2 regions of the Paenibacillus sp. 1SOY10 genome follow, and region 2 is predicted to be linked to the other one. Evidence: riboswitches for the same ligand, from Rfam matches in the RefSeq annotation. Region 2 holds a riboswitch; the other holds the start of a gene.
The links. A riboswitch is a leader RNA that binds a small molecule or an ion and turns the genes downstream of it on or off. The one in region 2 is predicted to bind thiamine pyrophosphate.

Region 1: another riboswitch for thiamine pyrophosphate. It lies ahead of AC1VOR_RS09970 (ThiF family adenylyltransferase); the one in region 2 lies ahead of AC1VOR_RS13765 (ABC transporter substrate-binding protein).

The regions. Positions count from the first base shown of each region.
Region 1 is NZ_JBXENK010000002.1:869,598-874,012, reverse strand. It holds gene AC1VOR_RS09985 (thiazole synthase) at 1-342, opposite strand, end outside; gene thiS (sulfur carrier protein ThiS) at 348-548, opposite strand; gene thiE (thiamine phosphate synthase) at 554-1,180, opposite strand; gene AC1VOR_RS09970 (ThiF family adenylyltransferase) at 1,216-2,238, opposite strand; TPP riboswitch at 2,422-2,532, opposite strand; gene AC1VOR_RS09965 (KDGP aldolase) at 2,602-3,336, opposite strand; gene AC1VOR_RS09960 (DgaE family pyridoxal phosphate-dependent ammonia lyase) at 3,362-4,415, opposite strand, start outside.
Region 2 is NZ_JBXENK010000004.1:258,607-263,021, reverse strand. It holds gene AC1VOR_RS13780 (ABC transporter ATP-binding protein) at 1-664, opposite strand, end outside; gene AC1VOR_RS13775 (ABC transporter permease) at 696-1,466, opposite strand; gene AC1VOR_RS13770 (MTH1187 family thiamine-binding protein) at 1,463-1,756, opposite strand; gene AC1VOR_RS13765 (ABC transporter substrate-binding protein) at 1,795-2,868, opposite strand; TPP riboswitch at 3,029-3,140, opposite strand; gene AC1VOR_RS13760 (cold-shock protein) at 3,403-3,603, shown strand; gene AC1VOR_RS13755 (cold-shock protein) at 3,778-3,999, shown strand; gene AC1VOR_RS13750 (CcdC family protein) at 4,180-4,415, opposite strand, start outside.

The DNA of each region.
Region 1 (4,415 bases), on a different contig from region 2:
CCGCGCAAGCCGTGCGATACGCACCGCTTCTTCCGCCGTTCGTGAACCTGAGGTATTGGGCAGGAATTGAAAAGCACGCCATTCAATATGCTGAAGAATAGAATCGTCTTCGGTCGATTCCAGATCAACCCGCCGGATGGCAAATGTCAGCACCTCCGCGCCAGATACACGAATGGCTTCAGTCTGAACGAAAGGATTGGGGAACAATCCGGTGCCAAGAAAAAAACGCGACCTCATTTCCCGATTCCCAATGCGCCAGATGTCTCCTCCGCTTGTATCAACACCTGCCAACTCCTGATCACTCCCCGCTTCTCGTCCCGCCTGCTCGCTCTTTCCAATCATACTCATCATCCTCCTCCCACAAAATGAACCAACTCGATGTTCATCCCCGGCTCGGTTGCCGTATCCGCCCATTGCTCCGGCGTTAATACCTCGCCGTTCACCTCCGCCACCACCGGGCGCCCTTCGAGTCCGAGCAATCTGACAACGTCCTCGATCGTGGACGCATTAAGCTCGCGCTTACTGCCGTTGATGATCAGCTCTTTCATCTGCGTCACCCTTTCCCTTGCTCCAATTTTTGAATAAAGCTTCGACACACGCCCGCTATATCGTCGCTGCCAACGATCTCGCTTATGGCGCATACCCGCGTCGCCCCCGCTTGAATGACCTCTTCCACATTACCAAGCTTGATACCGCCAATCGCCACGAATGGAATTGCGATTTGCTGCGACACGGCGCGAATATAGTCCAACCCCACCGGATCCACCACATCCGCTTTGGTCTGCGTCGCATAGATCGGGCCCACCCCGATATAATCCGCTCCCTGCTCTTGTGCCAATAGCGCCTCTTCCATCGCGTGGGTCGAGATGCCAATAATCCGGTTCCCTACCTTGCGTCGTGCTTCGTCAAGTGACAGATCGCCTTGCCCCAGATGTACGCCATCCGCATCAACTTCGAGCGCGAGTTCAACGTCATCGTTTACGATAAATGGCACGTCGTACCGTCTCGTCAGTTCTCTGAGTGCTTGGGCTTTGCGCAGCCGTTCTGTCCGCGCTCCCGTTTTATCGCGGAACTGAACAATATCCGCGCCTCCCATGATTGCCTGCTCCATGACCTGGACCAGATCACGCCCCGGATGAAAGTTCTCTCCGGTAATCACATATAGCCGAAAGTCCCTCATACTTCTCCCGCCCCTTCTTTGTTTTTCTGTACTGCTCATCCTCCAATATACCGCGCATAAATCGTCCGGGCCCGGGCCAGATCAGCCGTTCCTTGCACCAGCACACGCCCATCAGCGAACAGCACAATTCGCTCGCCTTCCGGCAAGAAGCCGCGTAACAAGTATGGATTGGTCTTAAGGTCTGGCATCACCTTTTCCAGCTTCTGTGCCCAGACCTGCAGATCAAACGGCGCGTGTCCAGCAATCTGGACGGAATCACGCCCGCAAAGAGAAATTGCCGTTTCCTCTTCGCGTTCCAGCGCCGGATATTTGTTCAATCTACAGCAAGGACAATGGTCCCGCGGCTGGCCCAGCTTCAGCACATGATGATGGTTATTCCATACGTCGAAGGAGATCAGGCCGTCCCGTCTCGCCTTGTCGTCTCCAATAAGGAATTTCAGTGCCTCTGCCGACTGATACGAAGCGACCAAATCGACAACAGGGGAGATGACGCCCACTGTATCACAGGTTTCACCGCCGGAATCAGCAGACGGAATCAGGCAGCGCAGACACGGGGTCAGATTCGGTATAAAGATGGCGCTCATGCCGCGAGAACCAACCGCCCCACCGTAAACGAACGGGATGCCTTCATGATAGCAGGCGTCATTTAATAGAAACCGGGTTTGAAAATTGTCCGTCCCGTCCAGCACCAAGTCAACGTTCTCAATGAACTCCAGTACATTCGCTGGTGTGATATCGGCCAACATCGCTTCAATGGATACCGATGAATTAATACGCCTTAGCTTACGCTCGGCCGCGACGACTTTGGGAAGTGCCAAATCGGCGTCTTCTTCGTCATACAGCATCTGCCGCTGCAAGTTGCTGCGCTCCACATAATCACGATCGACGATACGTACCTTTCCCACGCCCGCTCGGACCATATGATTCGCCAGCACCGTTCCGAGAGCGCCCATGCCGATGATGGATACAGAGCGTTCCTCAAGCTTACGCTGTCCTTGCGTCCCAATCGGTGCGAACAATATCTGCCGCGAATAACGTTCGTCCGGAGCACCCGACATAGGCGCATTGCTCCCCTCACTGGCCGCCACTGCCTGCACTTCGTTCACAGTCCGTTCAGCTTTCACTTTCATTCACGCCTCCTTGCTTCAGGCGATGCTGGCCAAGCTTCGCAGTCTAATTGTCTCGTTCTGCACCTCGTTAACGATACAAAAAAAGCCATTCGAGAATATACGAATGGCTTAAACAATTCGAATGAGGTTCTCTACGCCAGCATTACCTGGATCAGATTAACGGTCCGAAGACACAAGGCCTTCATCTCAGCCGGACTTCATCCAGCACCCGCATTCTTATTTGGTTTGAATTCAGCATAACGAATCGCTTAGAAAATCGCAACCGCAAAGCTCGTTAAAATTTAGAAACGGTTATCTTCCCCAGGAAGGAAGAGCTTCGATCAATTCCTCAATATCCGCAATCCGGGTAAGTCCCGTCTCCGGGTGGATAATCGACGTATAAATATGCGGCACGATGGTCTGTGCCCCGTGCTCCGCACAGACTTCAACCACTTGGCCGATGGAGTGGGCATCGATCCCTCCGGTCGGCTCGAGCATGACGATGCCTTGACGCACCGCTGCCTTGACCATATCCGACACCTCGTCCAGTCGCTCAGTCCCTTCTATCGGGTACAGCTTGACCGAATGTACACCAAGCTCTGCCAGCATCGCTGCCGCTGCGTCACAGGATAACTGTTCGCGATAAGCACTGCTTCGTGGACCGGTCGTCACCCATACCCGTCCTGGTGTCCCGCTCGGTGTGACCAAGGCATTAACCAAGGTGTGTGGGCTACCTGCCACCCGGAGCCCACCCAGCGTATATCCGGCTGCCGGGAATACCTGGTTCACATGCTCTGGCCGAGTCTGCACCGCTACATCGACAACTCGACTCCACATGGCGGGATCTCCACCGCCCAGACCCACGGAGACGGGAATATTAGCTCGTTGCAGTTCGAGTATTCGGGCCACAGCTTCCTCATTGGTAGCGAAATGCTTAACCATAACGCCGATGTAAATTCGGCCCCCAGCCGCCGCCGAGATAGCGGCGGCATTGGCAACATCCTTGGCTAATACATTTAATTTGACAACAGGATTTTGAGTTGGCATCTCACTTCTGCTCCTCTGACTTACTTTATTGTCCTTGCACAATTTGCTTGATACGGGCCGCAATCATCCGCTCTTGCCCTGGCAGGAGTGGTCTCGGATCGATATACAACACACCGATAGCAGCTTTGTGACTGCGCGTGTAGATCGCCGGATTACCAGACTCTAGCAGTTCAGCCAGCCGCCGGGCGCCGAAGCCCAGCACTTCCTCATCCAGTTCCAGCTTCGCCCGGAAGATGGCTCTGCCTGCTTCATCCTGTACGATGCTACCCCGAATGCCGGAGATGTCCCGCAAGTCTTCGACCAACCCGACCATGCGCTTCTTCTGATGCTCGGAGTCGTCCGTCCGACTTGCATAGCGCTCTAAAGCCGCAAGAAGGCCAGCAATGCCTTCCTTGCCAATCTTCATCGGTCGGCCGATGCCCGTGTACTGCGCTCGGCAGGCCCGCATGTATTCCGAGCGCCCGCAGATCATGCCGGAAGTCGGTCCCTCCAGCGCCTTGGCTCCGCTGTAGATAACGATATCCGCTCCACCCGCAATATAGCTTCGTAGATCCTCTTCCGCAGCAGCGTCCACAATTACGGGCAACCCATTCTCACGCGCGGCCGTGATCATCGTTTCCAAGCTTTGCATACCCGTCTGTGTGGTGCGGTGAGACTTCACGAAGAACAGTGCCGCTGTTTTTTCGTTAATAGCTTCGCGGATATGCCGCTCCTCTGTAAAATCGACATGGCCGACTTCCACCGTTCGTCCTCCGCCCAACGCAATCATCTGTTTAATGAAGGCGCCAAAGGGCTCGGAATGTCCCTTCTGAACCACAATTTCGTTACGAATTCCATCCGAATCGGGCATGCGTTCAATTAGCGACGGATCATTGCCTGCAATCACCGCAGCTACCGCGATCGCCATTCCCGCCGAAGCTCCTGAGGTGGGGCAGCCATCCTCAGCTCCGGTCGCTTCCGCAATGACAGCACCTGCCGCCTCCATAAAGTCGGAGATATCCACATAATCCATCGCCGCCTCGCGGACCGTTGCAGCGACTTCTGAAGCCACCGCACTTCCTCCGAGAGCACTCATTTTG
Region 2 (4,415 bases):
TCGAGAACAGATAGATCGTATCCGAGAGCAGCAGCGCTTCGTCGATACTGTGCGTAATCATCAGCACTGCCCGCTTGTTCTCCTCCCACATTTCCAGCAGCCATCGCTGCATCTCGCTGCGGGTTAACGCATCCAGGGCACTAAATGGCTCGTCCAGACACATGACCTCTTGAGGAGCCATCAAACCGCGCAGGAAAGAAGCGCGCTGCTGCATCCCTCCGGATAGCATGTGAGGGTATGCTTTCTCAAAGCCGCCTAGCCCGGCCTTCTCCAGCCATTGTTGTACTTCGCTACGGGGCAGGCGTTCGCTGCCGTGCGCGGCGATATCTCTGGCCAGGATGACATTGTCTTCTACGGTTCGCCAAGGGAATAGAGCGGGCTGCTGCGGAACATAGCTGATATGGCCCCGTTGTCCGGTGACGGGTAGCCCGCGAAGCAGCACTTCGCCTTGATCAGGGGCTGTCAGACCACCGATGATGTGGAAGAGCGTGCTCTTTCCGCAACCGGAGGGCCCGATAATGGACACGAACTCTCCCGAGGGCACGCTAAGCGAAATATCGTTCAAGACGGGGACAGGCTTTCGCCGGTCTCGAAAGGTTTTGCTGATATGCTGGACTTCCAGTGCCATAGCACTCCGTGTGGGAGTGGGGGACTGACCGCTCATGATGAACCTCCTTTCTATATATCATTTAATTCTATCGTCGGTCGTTCGCTGGCTTATATCGAACCAGCCATTTCTCTAGTAAGGCTACGCAGGCGAACATGGTGAGGCTGATAGCAACGATGATTGCAATGGCAACAAAGATCTTATCCGTACGGAAGGAAGACTTCTGCAGCATCATATAATACCCGATGCCCTTATCCGCCCCAATCCACTCGGCAATCACGGCCCCCATGACGCTGTAGGTAGCCGCAATCTTGACTCCCGATAGAATGGAGGGAATCGCATAAGGCACTTCAAGCTTACGGAAGATATTCCCTTTGGATGCGCCAATCATTCGCATGTAGTCCAGCATGGCCCGGTCCGTGCGCATCAGTCCGTCCATAGCGGCTACTGCCACCGGGAAGAAGCAAACCAGCGTAATTACGATAATTTTGGGCAATATCCCGAAGCCGAACCAGATCATCAACAGAGGGGCGAGGGCGATGGTAGGCACGTTTTGACTCAAAATGATAAGCGGGTACAGTGATTTTTTTAAGAATGGTACATAGTGCAGGGTAAAAGCTACCATAAGACCCACCAGCGTCCCGATGGCAAAGCCCATCAGCATCAGTCGCAGCGTTGCCAGCGTATGTCCCCATAAGCCCGTGGCTCCTGCTGCCGCTTCCCGGCCGATATCTACGGGGCTGGGAAGAATCCATTTTTCAATCCGGAACCAGGTGGTTGCTCCTTGCCAGATCAGTAAAAACAAGATGACCGCCACGAGGGGCGGCCAAATGCTGTTCCACAGGCTGCGGAGATTCATGGCCGATATTTCTCTATCAGCTTGTCCATACTGACACCTTTGGGATTATAAGATATTTTGATTTGTGAAATGACGCCGTTGCTGCCGAATTCGACCAACGCTTCATTCATTTTCTTGACAATTTCCAGCAGTTCGTCAAGCTCTCCCTCCATGGTTGTCTCTAGTGGGTTAACCTGATATTTGACTCCAGAATCCTGAATGACCTCAATAGCGCGGTCTACATAAGGAATAACATCTTCACCGCCGGGTGTCTTTGGAATCACTTGAATACTGAGTAGTGCGTTTGGCATAGTAGGTAACCATCCTTTCAAGATGAGAGTTTATTGTATTATTCAGGCAAGAACTCATTGGTAAAGGCGGCATCAACCTCAAGTGGCTTCTCTAGCAAGCCCCGTTCGTGCATCCAGTTCGCATAGTTCTCCCAGACTTCACGTTTTTGTTCTCCCCAACGCGGGGCATCTTCCTGGTATTTCGGGCTCAGCCATTTCTGGCTGGCTACAACCAGGTCCTTGTCCAATTCCGGTACGGCTTTGAGCAGAATTTCTGCGGCTGCCTCCGGTTGATCGATCGTGTACTCATAACCCTTCGTAACGGCCCGCATAAATGCTTTGACCAGTTCCGGGTCATCCTTGATGGTCTGCTCGTTGGTAACGATGATCGGGGTGTAGTAGTCAAGCTGGTCAGAGAAGTCCTTCACGTACAGCATATCCAGCGGCTCACCACGAAGCTCAGCTTCAATACCGGTCCAGGCATAAAAAATCCAGGCAAAATCGATGTCCCGCTTCACGGCTGTGAAATAGTCGGCATCTCCGATGTTCAGATACTTCACCTTGCTGGAATCGGCACCCTGCAAATCCATAATCGATTTGATAACTGCTTCTTCAACAGGGGAACCCCAGCCGCCATAAGCTTTGCCTTCAAAATCTTTGGGCGATTTGATATTTTTGGCTACCGGTGCGGCAAATCCGGAGGTATTATGCTGAATGACCGCAGCTAGAGAAACGAGCGGAACGTTCTGAATACGTCCTTGTGTGACGTTCTCCTGAATGCTGACGCCAAACGGGACTTCACCCGAGGCAACCATTGCATCGGCACCACCGGCCCCCGGCAGTACGATATCGACGTTCAGGCCTTCCTCTTCAAAAAATCCCTGGTCCTTAGCGACATAAAGTCCGGTATGGTTCGTGTTAGGGCTCCAGTCGAGCACCAGTCTAATATCCCGCAATTCTTCATTTGATGATGCTTCCGGTTCGGTGGCCGCCGAATTGTTGCCGTTACCTCCGGAAGTGTTGTTCGCCGCTCCTGAATTAGCATTGGTCCCGCAGCCGCTCAGTGCGAGTGCCAGCAACATGCCGCAGAGGGTCAGCGTGGTGAATGTGCCGAGCTTTCGTTGTTTTCTCATGGCAGTAGTCTCCTTCTTATCATTTATTTCCGCAGCGTTGTTCTTGTATAACCCTGGATGACTGTCCGTAAACGGCCTGCTGCCTTGGGACAACGGCCTGGACGCAAAAAAAGCGCCCCAGACTGGGACGCGACAGGTAGACGGAAATGAAGCAAAGCTTCTTCCATTAATCATGGCTCCCTACGCTGGCATTATCCAGATCAGGTCAAAGGGTCAGTATTATAAGGAATACAATCTCAGCCGGCCATGTCCCGGCACCCCCGAACTATTCAACTGCAGCTTACCCTGTCATTATAAGGAGATTGCGTCCCATTTGTCCACCCTGGCCCTTTTTTTATTAGAATTGCACAGGAGATTTGCTTTTTATTTGCCAACGGGCTATAATACAAATAACTCTTATTTTTGGAAGAAGATATTCACACATTGAAAAGAGTGTCACTTTTAAAAAAATGGAACTTTTTTCAATATGTGAATTTTTTTTATGTAAGTAGAAAAAATGGATCATGTTAATCTTTAAACAGGAGGTATACCTTCATGGAAACAGGAACAGTTAAATGGTTTAACGCAGAAAAAGGTTTTGGCTTTATCGAAGTGGAAGGCGGAAATGACGTATTCGTACATTTCAGCGCGATCACTGGCGAAGGCTTCAAAACGCTGGACGAAGGCCAACGCGTACAATTCAACGTGGTTCAAGGCAACCGCGGCCCACAAGCTGAAAACGTTGTAAAACTGTAATGCAGGCTGAAACTGCTCTTAATGCGTTTTCGCATTAAGGGCAGTTTTTATTAACTCTTTTTAGTTCATGAGGTTAATTATTTTGAAGTTCGCTTCGGCCTCTGAATAGTATATATTTAGAACTAACCAATACATCCGGGTGGCTGACATGCTCACTTTTGGAGGAGGGGAATTATGAACTACCGTAAAAAAACGTTAGAAGAAATTCCTGAGGAGAATACACCGGTTTGGACTTGTACGAGTGAGGATTGCAACGGATGGATGCGGGACAACTTCACCTTCGATTACAGCCCTGTTTGTCCGCTTTGCTCTTCCGAAATGGTAAAAGGAACGCGCATGCTTCCTCAATTGTCAAATCCCAGCTCGGAACATAAATCGGCGACCAAGAAGGCTTAGATACGCCGCTCTAAGGTCAACAACAATAAAGAAGCTTTGCCCATCGAACTGATTTCAGTGGGGAAAGCTTCTTTTTGTTTTACACAGAAGTTCTGGCTTGTGTCCGGGGATTGCAAGTACATCTAAAATCTAATATGTTGAAGGGAGTCACCGTTCATGCTTCCGAGTTCAAGCCGCGGTTCAATCACCCGTGATCGAGCGATATTGCTTGAACATGAAGAGCCGCCAGCGGGTAATCATGCCGTAGGCAAGCAAGAAGAAGACGGCTCCCGTCTGCATGACGGAGATGTATTGGTACACGACCTCGTGAAGCAACAGCCTTACGATGAGTAGCCCAATCAGAATCAGGACGAAGCTCCGTGAACGTTCGGCATAAATCTCGCCGTTAATGTTCTCGAATTTGGTCGTGCGGATGA